3 regions of the Clostridium gasigenes genome follow, and region 2 is predicted to be linked to each of the others. Evidence: riboswitches for the same ligand, from Rfam matches in the RefSeq annotation. Region 2 holds a riboswitch; each other region holds the start of a gene.
The links. A riboswitch is a leader RNA that binds a small molecule or an ion and turns the genes downstream of it on or off. The one in region 2 is predicted to bind S-adenosylmethionine.
Positions count from the first base shown of each region.

Region 1: another riboswitch for S-adenosylmethionine. It lies ahead of J1C67_RS02915 (methionine ABC transporter ATP-binding protein); the one in region 2 lies ahead of J1C67_RS04440 (trans-sulfuration enzyme family protein).
Region 3: another riboswitch for S-adenosylmethionine. It lies ahead of metF (methylenetetrahydrofolate reductase [NAD(P)H]); the one in region 2 lies ahead of J1C67_RS04440 (trans-sulfuration enzyme family protein).

Region 1 covers NZ_CP071376.1:602,951-608,990, reverse strand. The annotation lists gene J1C67_RS02950 (glycoside hydrolase) at 1-161, shown strand, start outside; gene J1C67_RS02945 (hypothetical protein) at 130-276, shown strand; gene J1C67_RS02940 (metallophosphoesterase) at 281-1,108, shown strand; gene J1C67_RS02935 (hypothetical protein) at 1,343-1,543, shown strand; gene J1C67_RS02930 (DUF503 domain-containing protein) at 1,659-1,949, shown strand; gene J1C67_RS02925 (hypothetical protein) at 2,098-2,850, shown strand; gene J1C67_RS02920 (GNAT family N-acetyltransferase) at 2,885-3,373, shown strand; SAM riboswitch class I at 3,482-3,666, shown strand; gene J1C67_RS02915 (methionine ABC transporter ATP-binding protein) at 3,789-4,754, shown strand; gene J1C67_RS02910 (methionine ABC transporter permease) at 4,754-5,389, shown strand; gene J1C67_RS02905 (MetQ/NlpA family ABC transporter substrate-binding protein) at 5,503-6,040, shown strand, end outside.
Region 2 covers NZ_CP071376.1:910,485-916,524, forward strand. The annotation lists gene glmS (glutamine--fructose-6-phosphate transaminase (isomerizing)) at 1-616, opposite strand, end outside; gene J1C67_RS04425 (DUF1540 domain-containing protein) at 1,130-1,495, opposite strand; gene J1C67_RS04430 (DUF1540 domain-containing protein) at 1,452-1,763, opposite strand; gene J1C67_RS04435 (trans-sulfuration enzyme family protein) at 1,936-3,072, opposite strand; gene J1C67_RS04440 (trans-sulfuration enzyme family protein) at 3,075-4,229, opposite strand; SAM riboswitch class I at 4,334-4,462, opposite strand; gene J1C67_RS04445 (GIY-YIG nuclease family protein) at 4,509-4,769, opposite strand; gene J1C67_RS04450 (thioester domain-containing protein) at 5,047-5,670, shown strand; gene ilvC (ketol-acid reductoisomerase) at 5,861-6,040, opposite strand, start outside.
Region 3 covers NZ_CP071376.1:497,708-503,747, reverse strand. The annotation lists gene J1C67_RS02410 (hypothetical protein) at 1-456, opposite strand, end outside; SAM riboswitch class I at 594-729, shown strand; gene metF (methylenetetrahydrofolate reductase [NAD(P)H]) at 924-1,811, shown strand; gene J1C67_RS02400 (S-ribosylhomocysteine lyase) at 1,873-2,334, shown strand; gene metH (methionine synthase) at 2,524-6,040, shown strand, end outside.

The DNA.
Region 1 (6,040 bases), 310 kb from region 2:
TACTTTCAGAAGATAGACTAGTTCAAATGACTAAATATGGTGATGATTTAAAGGTAATAGCGAACTTCTCAGATAAGAGCGTAAATATAGAAGGAAATGAGATTAAAGGAAAGTCACTTATAATATTTGATGGAAATAATAAAACAATATATACTCCTTAAGATAGGAACGGTAGAGGTAAAGATAATAGATGATTATAAAAATTATGATATAGTAATAATAATTGGAGAAAATAAAAAGGATGATTTTAGAATAAAACAAGATATAAGGGGCTAATATAATGAAAAAACTAAGGAAGATAATAGTAGGATTGATGTTGTTAGGAGTAATAATAGGAGTATATTCAACATACATAGAAGGAAAATTATTAACATCTAAAAAATATGGAATTGAAGTAAATAAAAATTGGAAAGAGAATATTAAAGTTGTACAATTTACAGATACTCAATTAGGAGAATTTTTTTCTTTGGAGCAATTACAAAAGGTAGTAGATAGAATAAATAGTGAAAAAGCAGACATAGTTGTTTTTTCAGGAGACCTAATAGATAACGCATCAAAATATGAAGATTTATATAAAATATCAGAAGTGTTAGCTCAAATACAAGCAAGTAAAGGTAAGTATGCAATATACGGAAATCATGATTACGGTGGTGGAGCAGTAAGATATTACAATGAAATTATGGAGGAATCTGGTTTTAAAATTTTAGTAAATGAAAGTGATAAAATAGAGCTTGAAAACACTACAATAAATATATTTGGATTGGATGATGCTCTTATGGGTGATTATAATAAAGAAGAAACTATGGGTGGTATTAGTAATAAAGATGTGAATTTACTTCTTATTCATGAGCCTGATTTAATAGATGATTTTAAGGAATATCCAATAGATTTAGCACTTGCTGGACATAGTCATGGTGGACAAGTCTATATACCTTTTTATGGACCTATAAAAACAACTGCTTTAGCAGAAAAATATACAAAAGGATTTTATAAAATACATAATGAAAATAAGGGCAAATTATATGTTAATAGTGGACTTGGTAACACAAAAGTTCCGTTTAGATTATTTAACATACCTCAAATTACTGTTATTAATCTTAAAATTTAGAGTGGCAAAAATAGATTAGTGGATTGTTATTTTTGAATATGCATTATAGAGATTTGTATAAGGTATATATTTTAACTAGAGTAATATAAAATTGAATAATATAGAAAAATATGAGAATACTAATATTAGATTAGGCATTTCAAAAAACAAGTAAAGGTGATAGGTATAGTATGAAACAGACATAATCTACTAGTTATTTTTTGAAAATGCCTTATAATAATAGGAGGTGTTGTTATGGGAATGGATGAATTAGAGTTGAAAATGAAAAGATTATATAATGATATTAAATCAGGAGAAGTTACCAAAGAAATTGCACAAGAAGCTACAGAAGCAATGCATGGCATTGAAAAAATGGGTGGAGAAGCAAAAGAAAAATTTGGCGGTATGATGGATGATATGAAAGATGGACTTAAAAAAATTAAAAATAAATTTTAATTAAATATAACTATTAAATAAGCTTATTTTTTTAGATAGGCTTATTTATTTTTTAGGGGACTGAAAGAAAATAACAAGTAAAAGATTAAATACAAGACAAAAGGAGGATAAAATTATTAAAATATTATTAATAAAAGTTACATTAAGAGCGTCTTGGGTACATTCTTTAAAAGAAAAAAGAATGGTTGTAAAAAGCATAATACAAAAGCTGAAAAATAAATTTAATTTATCCGTAGGTGAAGTTGACAAGCAGGATATACATCAAACTATTGTAATAGGAATATCAGCAGTTTGCGGAAGTAGTGCACAGGTAGATTCCACTATGGAAAATGTAATTACTTTTATAGAACAGAATACAGATGCAGAAATCATTAATATAGAAAATGAAGAACATATTTTTTCATAGTAATAAGTATTTTCGAAAGAATATATAAAGGAAAAAAAGTAATTTTAGGGAGATGAAAAAATCTGACTAGTTAATTTTTGAAGATCGCTTAGTTATGTAGAAAAATGGAAAAATAGGTGATATAATTATAAAAACAAGGTATCTTTTTATGTTAAATATAGAAGTATTAAATATGATTGGGGAAAGAGTTATGAGAAGAAGTGCATTAATGCAATTTAAAAGGTTTGAAGTAAATGGTGAGTATAGAGATATACAAATTGAATTAGATGCTATTTTAGATGGGGATGTAGATGCAATTAAAATAAAAAGTAGAGGATCAGCAGAATTTACAGGTAATGTAATAGCTAAAGAAGCAAGATTTGGAGGATTATGCAAAATAGGTGGGAACTGCAATATTGATTTTCTTGAAATCTGTGGAGAAAGTAAAATAGATGGTAATATAATTGCAGATGAACTTATTGTTGATGGCAAACTTAAATGTAATGGTAAATTGTTAGAATGTAATAAGATTAAATTATCTGGAACTATAACTTCTGGAGGAGAAGTTAAGGCTAGTGTAGCAACTGGAAAAGGTGGATTAGTTTTAGAAAAAATAGAAAGTGATAACATAGATTTAATCTTTAATAAAAAGACAACTTTAAAAGAAATTAAAGGTACAAAAATTAATATAATAGGGACTAAATCAAAAGGATTTATAAGTAAATGTTTATCTAAAGGTGGATCATTAGTTGAAATAAATAATATTGAGGGTAATGATATTACTTTAGAAAATATTGAAGCAAAATCAGTTAAGGGACACAATATAAAAATAGGGGAAAACTGTATTATTGAAAAAGTAGAATATACAGGTGAAATTAACATAAATGCTAATTCAAAGGTTACTAAGAAAATTAAATTATAAGTAAATATAGTGTGGATGAGGGAGTATATAAATAATGGAGTTTAGACTAGGAACTAATGAAGATATGAATAAAATTTGTGAAATTCTAAAGGACGTTGTAAAACATAAAGCCCATGGAATGAATTGGACAGATTTTTATCCGAATAGAGAGGTATTTCAAATAGACATAGACAATGAACATTTATATGTATTAGTAGATAAAGAAATTTTAGGTGTTGTAGTTTTAAATAATATAGAAGATCCTAATTATAAAACTATTACTTGGAAAAATAACGAAGAATATTTAGTGATACATAGAATTTTCACATCATATAATACTAGAGGCAAAGGATTTGGAAGAATACTAATAAATAAAAGTATACAACTTGCAAAAAAAAATAATTTAAAATCAATTAGATTAGACACTTTTAGTGAAAATATTAGTGCTCAAGGATTTTATAAGAAACAAGGGTTTAAATACACTGGAACTGTTAATTTACAAGGAAAACCTGGAGAATTTTATTGCTATGAATTATTAATTTAAGATACTGTAAGAAAATATATTGTAAAAATTATAAAATAAGTATTGACAAAATTATCAGAAAATTATATATTAATAGCAACAACAAAAACTAAATAGTGTTTAAGATATTTCTTATCTAGAGTGGTGGAGGGACTGGCCCTGTGAAACCCAGCAACCAATGTTTATTAAAAACATTGCAAAAAAGCAAATAAACTTAGCTTTGCTAAATTTATTATGTTGTTAATTTTGTATTGTAGTTATTAACAAATTGGTGCTAATTCCTGTAGCTTTTTTTAAAAGCTAAAAGATGAGAGAGTAAATTAATAGGTGATATGCGCGCTCTAGAGATTTATTCTCTAGAGTGCTTTTTTATTTATAAAAATAAAAATGGGAAAATTTACACCCCAGGGGTGTTATAAGGAGGAGTAATGGTTCTATGATAAAAATTAATGGAGTAACTAAGAGTTTTGGAAAAGTAGAAGTGTTAAAAGGTATTTCAGTTAATATAAAACAAGGTGAAATTTATGGACTTATAGGACATAGTGGGGCTGGTAAATCAACTTTACTTAGATGCATAAATGGTTTAGAAAGCTATGATGGTGGATCAATTAAAGTAATGGGAAAAGAAGTTAAAGATTTAAATCAAAAGGAACTAAGAGAATTTAGAAAAGATTTAGGAATGATATTTCAAGGGTTTAATCTTTTAAAGAGAAAAAATGTGTTTGATAATATAGCATTACCTCTAGAAGTTTGGGGATATACAAAAGAAGATATAAATAAAAAAGTGAATGATTTATTAAGATTAGTTGGTCTTGAAGATAAAGCTAAAAGTAAGCCAGAAGAACTAAGCGGGGGACAAAAACAAAGGGTTGCAATAGCAAGGGCGCTGGCATTAGAGCCAAAGATATTACTTTGTGATGAAGCAACATCAGCTTTAGATCCTAAAATTACAAAGGATATTTTATCATTATTATATAAAATAAATAAAGAATTTGGAATAACAATTGTTATTGTTACCCACCAAATGGAAGTTGTTAAGGAGGTTTGTGAGAAGGTCGCTTTAATAGAAGGGGGCTTTTTAAAAGCAGAAGGCAAGTCAGAAGATCTTTTCTTAAAACCAGGAGTATATCTTAAGAAATTCTTAGGAGAGCAGGAAGATGAAACACTACCAGAAAGTGGGGTTAACATAAAGCTATTTTTCCCAAGTACATCCTCAGAAAATGCTTTAATCACAAAAATGGCTAGAGATTTAAATGTGGATTTTTCAATAGTTTGGGGCAAGCTAGAAAAATTTAGAGATAGTGTACTTGGGAGCTTAGTTATAAATATTTTAGAAAAAGATAAAGAAAAAGTAATGAACTATTTAGAAGATAAAAATATAATATTGGAGGTGATTAAGTAATGTTTAAAATAGTAAGTGAAGCTTTAGGTGACACACTTATAATGGTATTTTTCTCAACAGTATTCTCAGTAATGTTAGGATTTGTTATTGCAATAATATTAACAGTTACAGCACCAAAGGGATTAAAGGAAAATAAAATAATTTATAAATCGCTAGATGTAATAATAAATATTTTAAGAGGATTTCCATTTGTAATATTAATGGTATTTATGATTCCACTTACAAAAGCATTAGTTGGAACATATATAGGCATAATAGGTGCAATTGTACCATTAACAATAGCATCTGCACCATTTGTAGCTAGAGTAATAGAATCATCATTAAAAGAAGTAGATTCAGGAGTTGTAGAAGCTGCAAAGTCTTTTGGGGCAACAGATGCACAAATAATATTTAAAGTTATGATAAAAGAGGCAATCCCTTCAATAATATCAGGTTTAACTTTAATAATAATAAGTATTATAGGATACTCAGCAATGGCAGGTTCTGTAGGTGCTGGAGGTCTTGGACATGTAGCTATAACATATGGTTATCAAAGATTCCAAACAGATATTATGATTACTACAGTAATAATATTAATAATTATAGTTCAAGGATTACAATCACTGGGAAATTATATATACAAAAAACTTTCATGATATAAGAACTATAGGATAAAAAAATAAGTTATGAAATAAAATTATAAGTAATGAAAAGTTAAAATGTTATAAAGAAAATAATAAAAAATAAAGATAAATGGAGGAGAATAATTATGAAAAGAAAATCAATAATTTCAGTTTTATTAACAGGGGTTTTAGCGTTATCATTAATAGGTTGTGGATCTAAAGGTAATACAGCTGGTGATGACAAAATAATTAAAATAGGAGTAACACCAGTCCCACATAAAGAAATAGTAGAACACATAAAACCACAATTAGAAGAAGCAGGATATACATTAGAGATAGTTGAGTTTACAGATTATGTAACTCCAAATGAAGCTTTAGCAGATGGAAGCTTAGATGCAAACTACTTCCAACACATTGCTTATTTAAATGAAACTAATGAAAGTAAAAACTTAGACTTAACATACACAGCAGAAATTCATTTGGAACCAATTGCATTATACTCAAAAAAATATAAAAAAGTTTCTGAGATAGCAGATGGAGCAACTATTGCAATTCCAAATGATCCATCAAATGAAGCTAGAGCATTAAAATTATTAGAAGCGCAAGGGCTAATTAAGGTAAAAGATGGAGCGCTTATAACACCTATAGATATAACAGAAAACACTAAAAATTTAAAGTTTAAAG
Region 2 (6,040 bases):
GTAAATAAACTTCTCTTGTATATTCAAGTACTGCTGGTATATCTGACGCTATGAAGAATTCGTCTTTTCCAAGTCCAACTATTAATGGGCTGTCTTTTCTAACAGCTATAAGCTTATCTGGTTCATTTTTACAAATTACACCTATTGCATAGCTTCCTTCCATTTTAGTTATAGCCTTTGTTAACGCTTCAAATAAGTCACCTTTATAATAATAATCTATTAGATTTGGAATTACCTCTGTATCTGTTTCTGAATAAAACTTATATCCTTTACTACCTAACCATTCTCTAAGTTTTATATAATTCTCTATTATTCCATTATGAACAACACTAATTGTTCCCTCAGCATTACTATGAGGATGTGAATTACTATCTGAAGGCTCTCCATGAGTTGCCCATCTAGTATGTCCTATTCCTATAGTCCCTTTTACTGGTTCCTTTTCTAAGTTGTTCTCTAAATTCTTTAAACGACCTTTACATCTTTTAACTGTAAGATCTCCATTTTCTATTATTGCAACTCCTGCTGAATCATATCCTCTGTATTCAAGTTTTGATAATCCTTCAACTAAAATAGGCGATGCCTCTCTATTTCCTACATATCCAACTATTCCGCACATATTATTTCTTCCTTCCTTCTCGTAAGTTTTTAACACCTAGCTAATGTTGTGCTACAAATTACTTCGTAGTTTTATTAACCTTTTACGGTAGTGCATACCGTGGGGCACCCGCCGAAGAATCGATACTCCCCATCCTCGTCAACTAAATTGAAATTCATATTAGTTCTGGCGCTTTTATTTTTAATAATTAATACTTAATTTTTAGCTTTAATTTCACCTCCATTATTCTTTATATAGTTTATTCTATGCAAAACTTTCTTAAACTCTTACTAATTTTAACACTTTTTTTCTTAAAATCAACTGTTTTTTATTAAATTTATTCATTTACCATTATATATAGCAATTATTCTTATATTACTCCTACTTTCTCTTGTTTACTCAACTTAACAACTATACATATAGATGTCTAGACCTTTATACAAAACTTAACTATTAATTTGCTTTGACTTTAGGAGTTGTAAAATAAACTTATAAATAACAATAGGTAGCTTAGTTGAGCTACCTATAAATTTTCTATTTAATAATTGATACCTCAAAACTTCCACACATTGTATCATTGTATTCATTGATATTTTCACTACTTATAATAATATTTTCTGCATTACATTCTCCATCTTTATTATGAATACAGTTTTCAGCTTCACATTCTATATATACACTATTTTTGCCATTTTCATTTAAACTTACTAAAAATTTTGCTTCTTGAAAGCTTGAGCAATACGTGTTACTAGATTGCGATGCTAATTTTCCACCAACACAAATAGAATTATTGCAACATTTGTTTTCTTTATTGAAAGCACAGCTAGTCACACTGCACATTAATCCTGTCATATTATTATTTGCAAGAGAAACTTGAACATTTTGTTTCTCCACATTCATAATCCCAAGCGCCATTAATATCTACATAATCAGCCTGGCAATTGCAATTATAATTATGATTACAATTTGTTGCCTCACAATTAATACTTAAATTTGTGTTTGGTGTTTGAATATTATTAGTAAAAGCTCCCTTAGATTCTTGAAAATTTTCGCAACAAGTTGCTTCTGCAGCACTTGCATGTGCTCCAACTACTTTTATTTCATTTATACAACAATAACTATCATAATTATTAGTACAATTTTTAACTGAACAATTTAATTTAGCCATACTAAAATCCTCCTTAAACTTACATATCTTCAAAAACAACTATAAATTATATAGTTGTTTTTCAGACTTTCTTATTTCATTTAGTATTTTGTGTAATATAAATGTTTTTATACAATGTAATTTTATATGTATCTATAACTCACTTTTACTAATATTAATTATTTATATTTTCTTATTTAACTAATGCATCTTCAAAAGATTTTATTATATCTTCAATATCTTCAATCCCTAACGAAACTCTTATTAAAGTGTCTGTTACTCCTAATTTTTCTCTTTCTTCTTTTGGTATTGACGCATGACTCATTTTTACAGGATAAGAAACTATTGTTTCCACTGCCCCTAGGCTTACTGCCACTGCAACATTTGTTACTTTATTTAAAAATTCTGTTGTTTTTTCTAAATTCTTTAATTTGAAAGATAATACTGCACCACCACCATATGCTTGACTAAAGTGAATATCCTTTCCCTTATGTGAATCTAATCCAGGATAATATACAGCTTCTACTTCTTCTCTATCTTCTAACCAGGAAGCTAACTCTTCTGCATTTTTTTGTGATTCTTTCATTCTCACTTTTAATGTCTTTAGCCCTCTTAGAATTAACCAACAATCTTGTGGCCCAAGTATTGCTCCAAATGTATTTTGGATTTGATATATTCTTTTACCAATAGCCTCATCCCTTGTAACTGCAAGCCCTGCAATTACATCACTATGCCCCCCAATAAATTTTGTTGCACTATGCACAACTATATCCGCCCCTAATTCCAATGGCCTTTGTAAATATGGTGACATAAAAGTATTATCTACAATAACAACTGCACCACACTCTTTTGCTAACTTAATTGAAGCTTTTAAATCTATAATTTTTAACAATGGATTTGATGGTGTTTCTAAATATATCGCTTTTGTATTTTCCTTTATTGCATTTTTTATATTTAGATTCTCCGATGCATCTACAAAAGTAAATTCTATATTAAATCTTGAAAATAATTGTGTTACAGCTCTATAAGTTCCTCCATAGACATCTCCACAAACTATAATGTGATCTCCTGTTGAAAAAATACTTAAAACTGATGATATTGCAGCCATCCCAGACGAAAATGCATATCCATATTTTCCACCTTCTAATTCTGCTATAGAATTTTCTAAAACCTCTCTAGTCGGGTTTGCAGATCTTGAATAGTCATATTTCCCAAAATTTTCTATATCGAATTGATGATATGTTGATGTTTGGTATATAGGCGTACTTAATGCGCCTGTATTTTTATCTATACTTCCCTCTCCATGTAAAATTTTTGTCCCAAATTTCATAATTATTCCTCCAATACAATTTCTAAATCTTTTATTAAATCATCTATCTTCTCTATTCCAATAGAAAGTCTTAATAGATATTCATCTACCCCTAATTTTTCTTTAATTTCTAGCGGAATTTCTGCATGGGTTTGTGTATAAGGATATGTTACTAATGTCTCAACTCCACCTAAGCTTTCTGCAAAAGAAATAACTCTTACTCCTGATAATATTTTAGGAATTATATTTTTATCTTTTACCCTAAATGAAATCATGGCTCCAAATCCCCTGCTTTGAAGTTGATTTACGTCGTATCCTTTATGTTCTTTTAGCCCTACATAAAAAACCTTATCTATATTTTTATTTTCTTTTAACCAGTTAGCTATTTTAATAGCATTCTCTTGGCATCTATCCATTCTAATATGAAGTGTTTTCAATCCTCTTAATACTAGCCAAGAATCAAAAGGTGAAAGAGTAGCTCCCGTGGATTTTTGAATTATTCTAAGCTTACTAATTAACTCCTCGTTATTAGCTACTATAAATCCTGCGAGCACATCATTATGTCCACCTAAATATTTAGTGCCACTATGAACTACTAAATCAATTCCGAGATTTAAAGGTTTTTGGTAATATGGTGTCAAAAATGTATTATCTACTATAGATATAAAGTTATACTTCTTACATATATCTACTATCATATTTATATCTGTTATCCTCATTAATGGATTTGATGGTGTTTCTACAAATATAACTTTTGTATTATTTTTTATAGCCTTTATAATTTCATCTTCTTTTGATGTATCAACAAATGTTGCTTCAATATGATATATTCTGTATATATCATTGAATAATCTAAATGTTCCTCCATATAAATCCTCTGATAAAATCACATGATCTCCAGATTCCAATAAATTTATACAAGCTGTTATAGCTGCTACTCCTGTTGAAAACCCTAATGATTCTTTTCCACATTCTAATAATGCTATAGTTTTTTCTAGTTCTTCTCTTGTGGGATTTTGAAGTCTTGAATAATCATATCCGGTGCTTTCATGTAATCCATTATGCTTAAATGTAGCTGCTTGGTATATTGGAAAACTTATTGCCCCAGTTTTCTCATCTCCACCACTAGCACCCCTAACTGCACTTGTTTCAAAATGGCATGTATTAAAATTGCTCATAAAATTGCCCCCTTTTATTTTTAGATAAAAAAAAGTCACTTCTCATAAAATGAAAAGCGACTTAGAATAATCTAGTCTAATAGTAATACTGAATATTACTTTTCTTCTTATTTTTCAGGATAACCCTGCAGGAATTAGCACCACATTCATTTAAATATCAATTAAAATTGTTATTTAATCAAATAGGTTGCTGGGTTTCAAAGGGCCAGTCCCTCCACCACTCTTAATAAGATCTAATATTAAATTTATAACTCTATTATATTGCTTTCACTTTTTTTGTCAATCTTTTTTTTTATATCCATTCTCTATAATTAATTTTTGTTTTTCTTTTCTGCTTAGTTGTTTAACTTCATATTCTCTTTTCATAGCCTCAATTTTATTGTTAAATTCTTCAAAATAAACTAACTCTACAGGTAATCTTCCTTTAGTATATTTTGCTCCCTTTCCTTGTGAATGAACTTTAAATCTCTTATCTAAATCATTAGTCCACCCTGTATATAATGAACTATCTGAACATTTTAATATATACATGTAATTCATATTTTTCTCCTATAATATATCTTTCACTTGTTTTCCATGCTTTTATTATACACTATTCTATACCTCTTATTTGAGCTATTTCCCCCTTTTGTTCAATATATTATCTCGATATTTTTCAAACTATCTATAACCTATTTTATAAAACAGGTTATATTCCGACTTGAAAATCTAATTATTATATTAATATAATTAAAAAAATAATTGTTTATATTTACATATTTTCTTTAATAAATACTAACACTATTACCAACAAAATTAATTAGGAGGAAATATTTATATGAGAATTTTTAATAAGCCAAGATTTCTACTTATAACTTTAATATTAAGTTTATTTTTATTTACAAGCTTTGCAACTGTTTCTTCACATGCTAGTCCTAATGGATTAGTTATTGATACCAGTAATATTATTTTAGGAAAAGTCTATTATGACAATTTTTCTATGGTAGCTAAAAAATTAACCTCTGCTAACGGAATTGGTTACTGCTTACAAATAGATAAAGATTATCCTCATAGTGAAATTTTTACTAATCAAGGCACTGTGAACTATGATATTGAAAATATTTTAGCTTGTGGTTACCCAAATAGATCACCCAAGGATTTAAACTTGCCCTCTGAAGAGGACGCTTACTTTGCAACCCAAATTGCTATTTGGAGCTATATAGAGGGTTATGACACTTCTAAAATAACTGGAGATAGACCTGAAATAATAACAGCTATAAATACTATATATAATAATTCTTTAACTCTAAAAAATGTTAAATTGAATTATGATACAAACTTATTTTTCACTGCAGATAGCATTCAACATGTGGTTATATTATCAATAAATATATCTGAAAGTCTTCCTATTTCAGATATTTCTCCAATAATTGATGAGTCTAATATTATCCCGGGTAAATAATATTAGGCATTGTAAAATAAAAATGATAGCCCTAATATTCTATCTTGAACGTTTAATCTTATATTTAAAGAAAAAAGAGAGTTCTAATTTAGTATAAAATTTTATAAAAGAGAGTCATTCATAATTATTTTAATAATAATTTATGAATGACCCCCTTTTTTTTATAATTAACTTATGTTTTTTAAAATGCCTAATCTAATTTTTTGCTATCTATCCAGCTCATCATTCCTCTTAACTCTTTACCTACAGTTTCGATTTGATGCTCTGATTCCATTCTTCTTGTTGCATTGAAGTTTGGTCTTCCTACCATGTTTTCAACTAACCAGTTTTTAGCGAAAGTACCATCTTGAATTTCAGTTAATATTTTCTT
Region 3 (6,040 bases), 410 kb from region 2:
AAGAATAACTCTATCTTGGCTCTTATCTTCATATCTATGGGTAACTGTGGAAACAGCCTTTCCATTTGGGATAAACTTTAAATCAGTATCTAAATAAAATCTAGATTTTAAGAATTTTGCTGGATTACCTTTAACTAAACCAAGCTGATTATTTTGTTTATAAAGAACATAAGGAGCATCCCCTGCAAAAATTGAGCTTATAGCCTCAGATTCTTCAAGCTTTAGTTCTTTTTGTATGAGATTAGTAGAATCTTTAAGGTTTGGCTCTGCAGCTACTGTCTTATTCATGAAATTCCCCATATAAATAACAATTATAGCTGATAATAAAGCAATCATGTTTAATAAAGCTGTACCTTTTCTTTTACTAATTTTTTCAGAAGCATCTTTATTAATTTTATCTAATTCTAATTTTTTAACTTCTTTTAATTCGTTATTTCTAATTTTTTTACTCCCCATAGAACCTATCACCCTTTCCTCTTTTTAAATATGTACAAGTATATTATATCAGTAATTAATGGATTTTTTAAGAGTATTTAGAATATTTAATTTACAATTTTAAGAAATGGGTATATAATTATAAAAAAGAATAAATTTACTTATCAAGAGTGGTGGAGGGACTGGCCCTGTGAAACCCAGCAACCAATATTTTAAATTATTAATTTTAAATTACTAGTTTAAAAATGTGTGGTGCTAAATCCTGCAGTTTTATTAAAAACTGATAGATAAGGGTATTTTATAGTGGCTTACTAAGTCTATAGGAATATCCTATAGGCTTTTTTTGATTTTAGAAGATAAGAGATCTAATAGCGAAGCTAAGTATGATAAGGTATCTACAAAAAATTAACTAGCTAATAAAAAGTACCTTGACTTGATATTTTTTAAAAATGACTTAGGCAAATTTAAATTATAGGGGGGCAAAATTTATGAATATTAGAGAATTATTTGAAAAAAAGAATTTGGTGTTTTCATTTGAAATATTTCCACCAAAGGTATCATCATCAGTAGAAACTATTTACAATACATTAGAGGAGTTAAAAGATTTAACTCCAGATTATATAAGCGTAACCTATGGGGCTGGGGGAAGCTTAACTGAAAATAGAACATGTGAATTATCATCACTAGTTAAAAGCAAGTATGGAATAGAATCATTAGCACATTTAACTTGTATAAATTCAACTAAGGAGGAAATAGATTTTCTCCTTAGGGATTTAAAAAATGCTGGAATAGAAAATATTTTAGCCTTAAGAGGAGATATGACAAGTCATAAATTATCCAAAGCGGAATTTAACTATGCCTCGGAGCTTGTTAATCATATAAAAAGAAGAGGAGATTTCAATATAGTTGGAGCTTGTTATCCAGAAGGTCATATAGATTGTAAGGATTTAGATAGAGATATATTAAATCTAAAATTAAAGGAAGAAGCAGGTGCATCTCACTTTATATCTCAACTGTTTTTTGATAATAATTATTTTTATGATTTTTTAGAAAAAAAAGAAAAATATAATATTAAATCACCAATTCAAGCAGGGATTATGCCTGTTATAAATAAGAAACAAGTAGAAAGAATAACATCACTTTGCGGAACTAACATTCCAAAGAAGTTTCTTAAAATAATGGATAGATATGAACATAATAAAGAAGCATTAAGAGATGCAGGAATTGCTTATGCAATAGAACAAATGGTGGATTTAATTTCAAGTGGTGTGGATGGAATACATTTATACACAATGAATAATCCATATGTAGCGAAAAGAATTAATGGAAGTATTTCATCTATAATAAATTCTGTTAACAATGGAAATGCAATTTAACAAGGCATGTCCAAATAAATATAAAACAGTAGTAAAAGAAAAATGTAGGAGGTAAAAGAACATGGATAAAGTAGAAAGTTTTGAGTTAGATCATAGAAAGGTTAAGGCTCCTTATATAAGAAAGTGTTGTGTTTTAGATGGAGAAAAAGGTGATGTGGTTTGTAAATTTGATATTAGATTTTTACAACCAAATAAAGAAGCTTTTGGAACAGCAGCAATGCATGGACTTGAGCATTTGTTAGCTCATGAATTAAGAAATGAGTTAGATGGAATAATAGATTTATCACCAATGGGATGTAGAACAGGATTTTATTTAAGCCTTTGGGGAAATAGAGAACCAAGTGAAATTAAAGAAGCACTAGAAAAATCATTAAAGGTAGTTTTAGAAGCAAAGGAAATTCCAGCAGCTAATGAAATTCAATGTGGGAATTACAAGGACTTATCACTATTTGGAGCAAAGGAGTATGCAAAAGAAGCACTAGAAAAAGGTTTTAGACTAGATATTTATAATAAAGAGATTTAGTAATGATCATGTTTAGAAAAATAATAATTGCAAAATAAATAACTATTCAGTGTAAAGGCTTGGTGTTTTTTGCAGAGGAATAGATATTACTACAAATGATTAAGGAAGCTTCAAAAAAATAACAAGTCAGGATATTTATCTTGTTATTTTTTTGAAGATCATTAACACATCAAAATTGGGGGCATAATTATGAAATATGAAATAGAGAAGCATTTAAAAAATAGAATTCTTGTATTAGATGGGGCTATGGGAACTAGTATACAAGATTATAAACTTGGAGAGAAAGTATTTAGAGGAGATTGCGCGTGTACATGCAATCAGCAAGGAAATAATGATTTATTAAATCTTACTTCACCTGAGATAATAATGGATATTCATAAAAAATATCTTGAAGCAGGTGCAGATATTATTGAAACAAACACTTTTAACTCAACTAGAATATCACAATCTGATTATAATTTAGAAAATAAAGTTTATGAATTAAATTATTGTGGAGCTAAAATAGCAAGGGCGGCTGCTGATATTTATACAAAGAAAGATCCATCTAAGCCTAGATTTGTAGCAGGATCCATAGGTCCAACTAATAAAACAGCTTCAATGTCTCCAGATATTAATAATCCAGGGTTTAGAGGTATTAGTTTTGATGAATTAGTAATAGCTTTTGAAGAACAAGCTACTGGTCTTATAGATGGTGGTGTTGATTTATTGTTAATAGAAACAATATTTGATTCATTAAATGGAAGAGCTGCAATTATAGCTGTTAATAATGTTCTAAATAGAAAATATTTAGATTTGCCTATTATGATTTCAGGTACAGTTGATAAAAGTGCTAGGATTTTATCAGGTCAAACATTAGAAGCTTTTGCAGGATCTCTAAAAAATGAAAGAATATTAAGTATTGGTCTTAATTGTTCTTTTGGAGCAAAGGATTTAATACCTTTAATTAAAGAACTTTCTAAATCGCAAGGAGTTTATATAAGTTTATATCCAAATGCAGGGCTACCGAATTCATTAGGTGAGTATGATGAGTCGCCAAAGGAAACAGCTAGTTTTATAAAAGAACTTGCAAAAGAGGGTCATATAAATATTGTAGGGGGATGTTGCGGAACTACTTATGAACATATAAAAGCTATAAGTGAAGTGGTAAGCAAATTTAAACCAAGAGTAATTCCAAATATTGAAAAAGAAAGTGTTTTTTGTGGACTTGAAGCTTCAAAAATAAATAAAAATAGTAACTTTGTTAATATAGGGGAAAGGACAAATGTAGCCGGTTCAGCTAAATTTGCAAGGCTTATAAGAGAAAAGAAATATGATGAAGCATTATCTATAGCCCTTCATCAAGTTGAAAATGGAGCTCAGATAATTGATATAAATTTTGATGATGGACTTTTAGATGCAGGTTATGAAATGGAAACATTTTTAAAGCTACTAGCTAGTGAACCTAATATTGCAAAGGTTCCTATAATGATTGATTCTTCTAAGTTTGAGGTTTTAGAAATAGGTTTAAAATCTATTCAAGGAAAAAATATTGTAAATTCCATTTCTTTAAAAGCTGGTGAGGAAGAATTTATAAAACAAGCAAGAATTATAAAAGAGTATGGCGCAGCTGTTGTTGTTATGGCTTTTGATGAAAAAGGTCAGGCAGATACTTTTGAGAAGAAAATTGCTATATGTGAAAGAGTTTATAATATTTTAGTTAATAAAGTTAAGTTTCCAGCTGAGGATATTATTTTTGATCCTAATATTTTAGCTATCGCAACTGGCATTGAAGACCATAATAATTACGCAGTAGATTTTATAAATGCAACTAGATGGATAAAAAAGAATTTACCTTATGCAAAAATTAGTGGAGGAGTAAGTAATTTATCATTCTCATTTAGAGGGAATAATTTAATAAGAGAAGCTATGCACTCAGCATTTTTATATCATGCTATTGAAGCTGGAATGGACATGGGAATAGTTAACCCAGCTATGATTCAAATCTATGATGATATTGATAAAGAGCTACTTAAAAAAGTAGAAGCTGTAATATTTAATAAAAGCGAAAATGCAGGAGAAGATCTTATAAACTTCGCAGAAAACTTTAAAAAAAACAATAATAATATTAAAGAAGTAAACAAGCTGATTTGGAGAGATGGAAGCGTAGAAGATAGGCTTAAACATGCATTAGTTAAAGGAATAAGTGATTTTGTTGAAGATGATGTACTGCATGCAAGAGTAAATTATCCTCGTACATTAGATGTAATTGAAGGTCCTTTAATGGATGGAATGAATACTGTTGGGAAGCTTTTTGGAGAAGGAAAAATGTTTCTTCCTCAAGTTGTTAAAAGTGCAAGGGTAATGAAAAAAGCTGTTAGCATACTTATGCCTTTTATTGAAGATGAAAAAAGTGAAGGGGAAAAAAGTAGTGCAGGGAAAGTAGTTTTTGCTACAGTAAAAGGTGATGTTCACGATATAGGCAAAAATATAGTAGCGGTAGTGCTTGGTTGCAATAATTTTGAAGTTATAGATTTAGGAGTAATGGTTACTTGTGAAACTATACTCGAAACTGCTAAAAGAGAAAATGCAGATATCATAGCATTAAGTGGACTTATAACTCCATCACTAGAGGAAATGACTTATGTTGCTAGTGAAATGGAACGTCTAAATTTTGATATTCCACTTATGATTGGTGGAGCTACAACTTCGAAAATTCATACAGCACTAAAAATAGCTCCTAAATATTCAAATGGAGTAATTTATTCTAGTGATGCTTCAAAAGCTGTAGAAGTTGCTAAAAAGTTAGCAAATAAAGATACAAGACGTGAGTTTATAAAAAATACCTATGAAGAATATAATAATGTAAGAGAAAATTATCTGAACTTAAATAGAAAGTTTGTTTCTTTAGAAGAAGCTAGAAATAATAAATATTGTATTGATTTTAATAAAAGTGAAATTACAAAGCCAAACAAACTTGGAGCTCAAAAGGTAGTTAGTTATAAAATATGTGATGTAAGAGAATATATAGATTGGACATTCTTTTTCATGGGATGGGCACTTAAAGGAGCTTACCCTGGAATATTAGAAGATAGTAAATATGGAGAAGAGGCTAGAAAATTATTTAATGATGCTAATAAAATGTTAGATTATCTTGATAGCGAGAATCTAATAGAAGGTAGAGCTGCATTTGGAGTTTTTGAAGCTAACTCTGTAGGTGATGATATAGAAGTTTATAACCCAGAAAATAATCAAGTGTTAACTACTTTTAATATGCTAAGACAACAAGAAGTTAATAAAAATAATGAGTATAAATGTCTTTCTGATTATATTGCACCAAAAGAAAGTAAAATAAAAGATTATATTGGTGGGTTTATAACTACATTTGGAATAGGCACAGCGGAATATAGTGAAAAGCTTAAAAAAGAAGAAGATGACTATTCGTCAATTATGGTAAAGTTGCTTTCTGATAGATTAGCAGAAGCACTAGCGGAAAAAATACATTTAATAGGTAGGAAAGATTTATGGGGTTATGTAGCAGATGAAGATTTAACACTAAAAGAATTATTAAAAGATAAATTTATAGGAATTAGACCAGCCTTTGGATATCCTTGCTTAAGAGATCATAGTGAAAAAGAAAAACTGTTTGATTTAATAAATAAAGATGAAAAAGTAGGGGTAACTCTAACAGATAGTTATATGATGGAACCAGTTGCAAGTGTATGCGGAT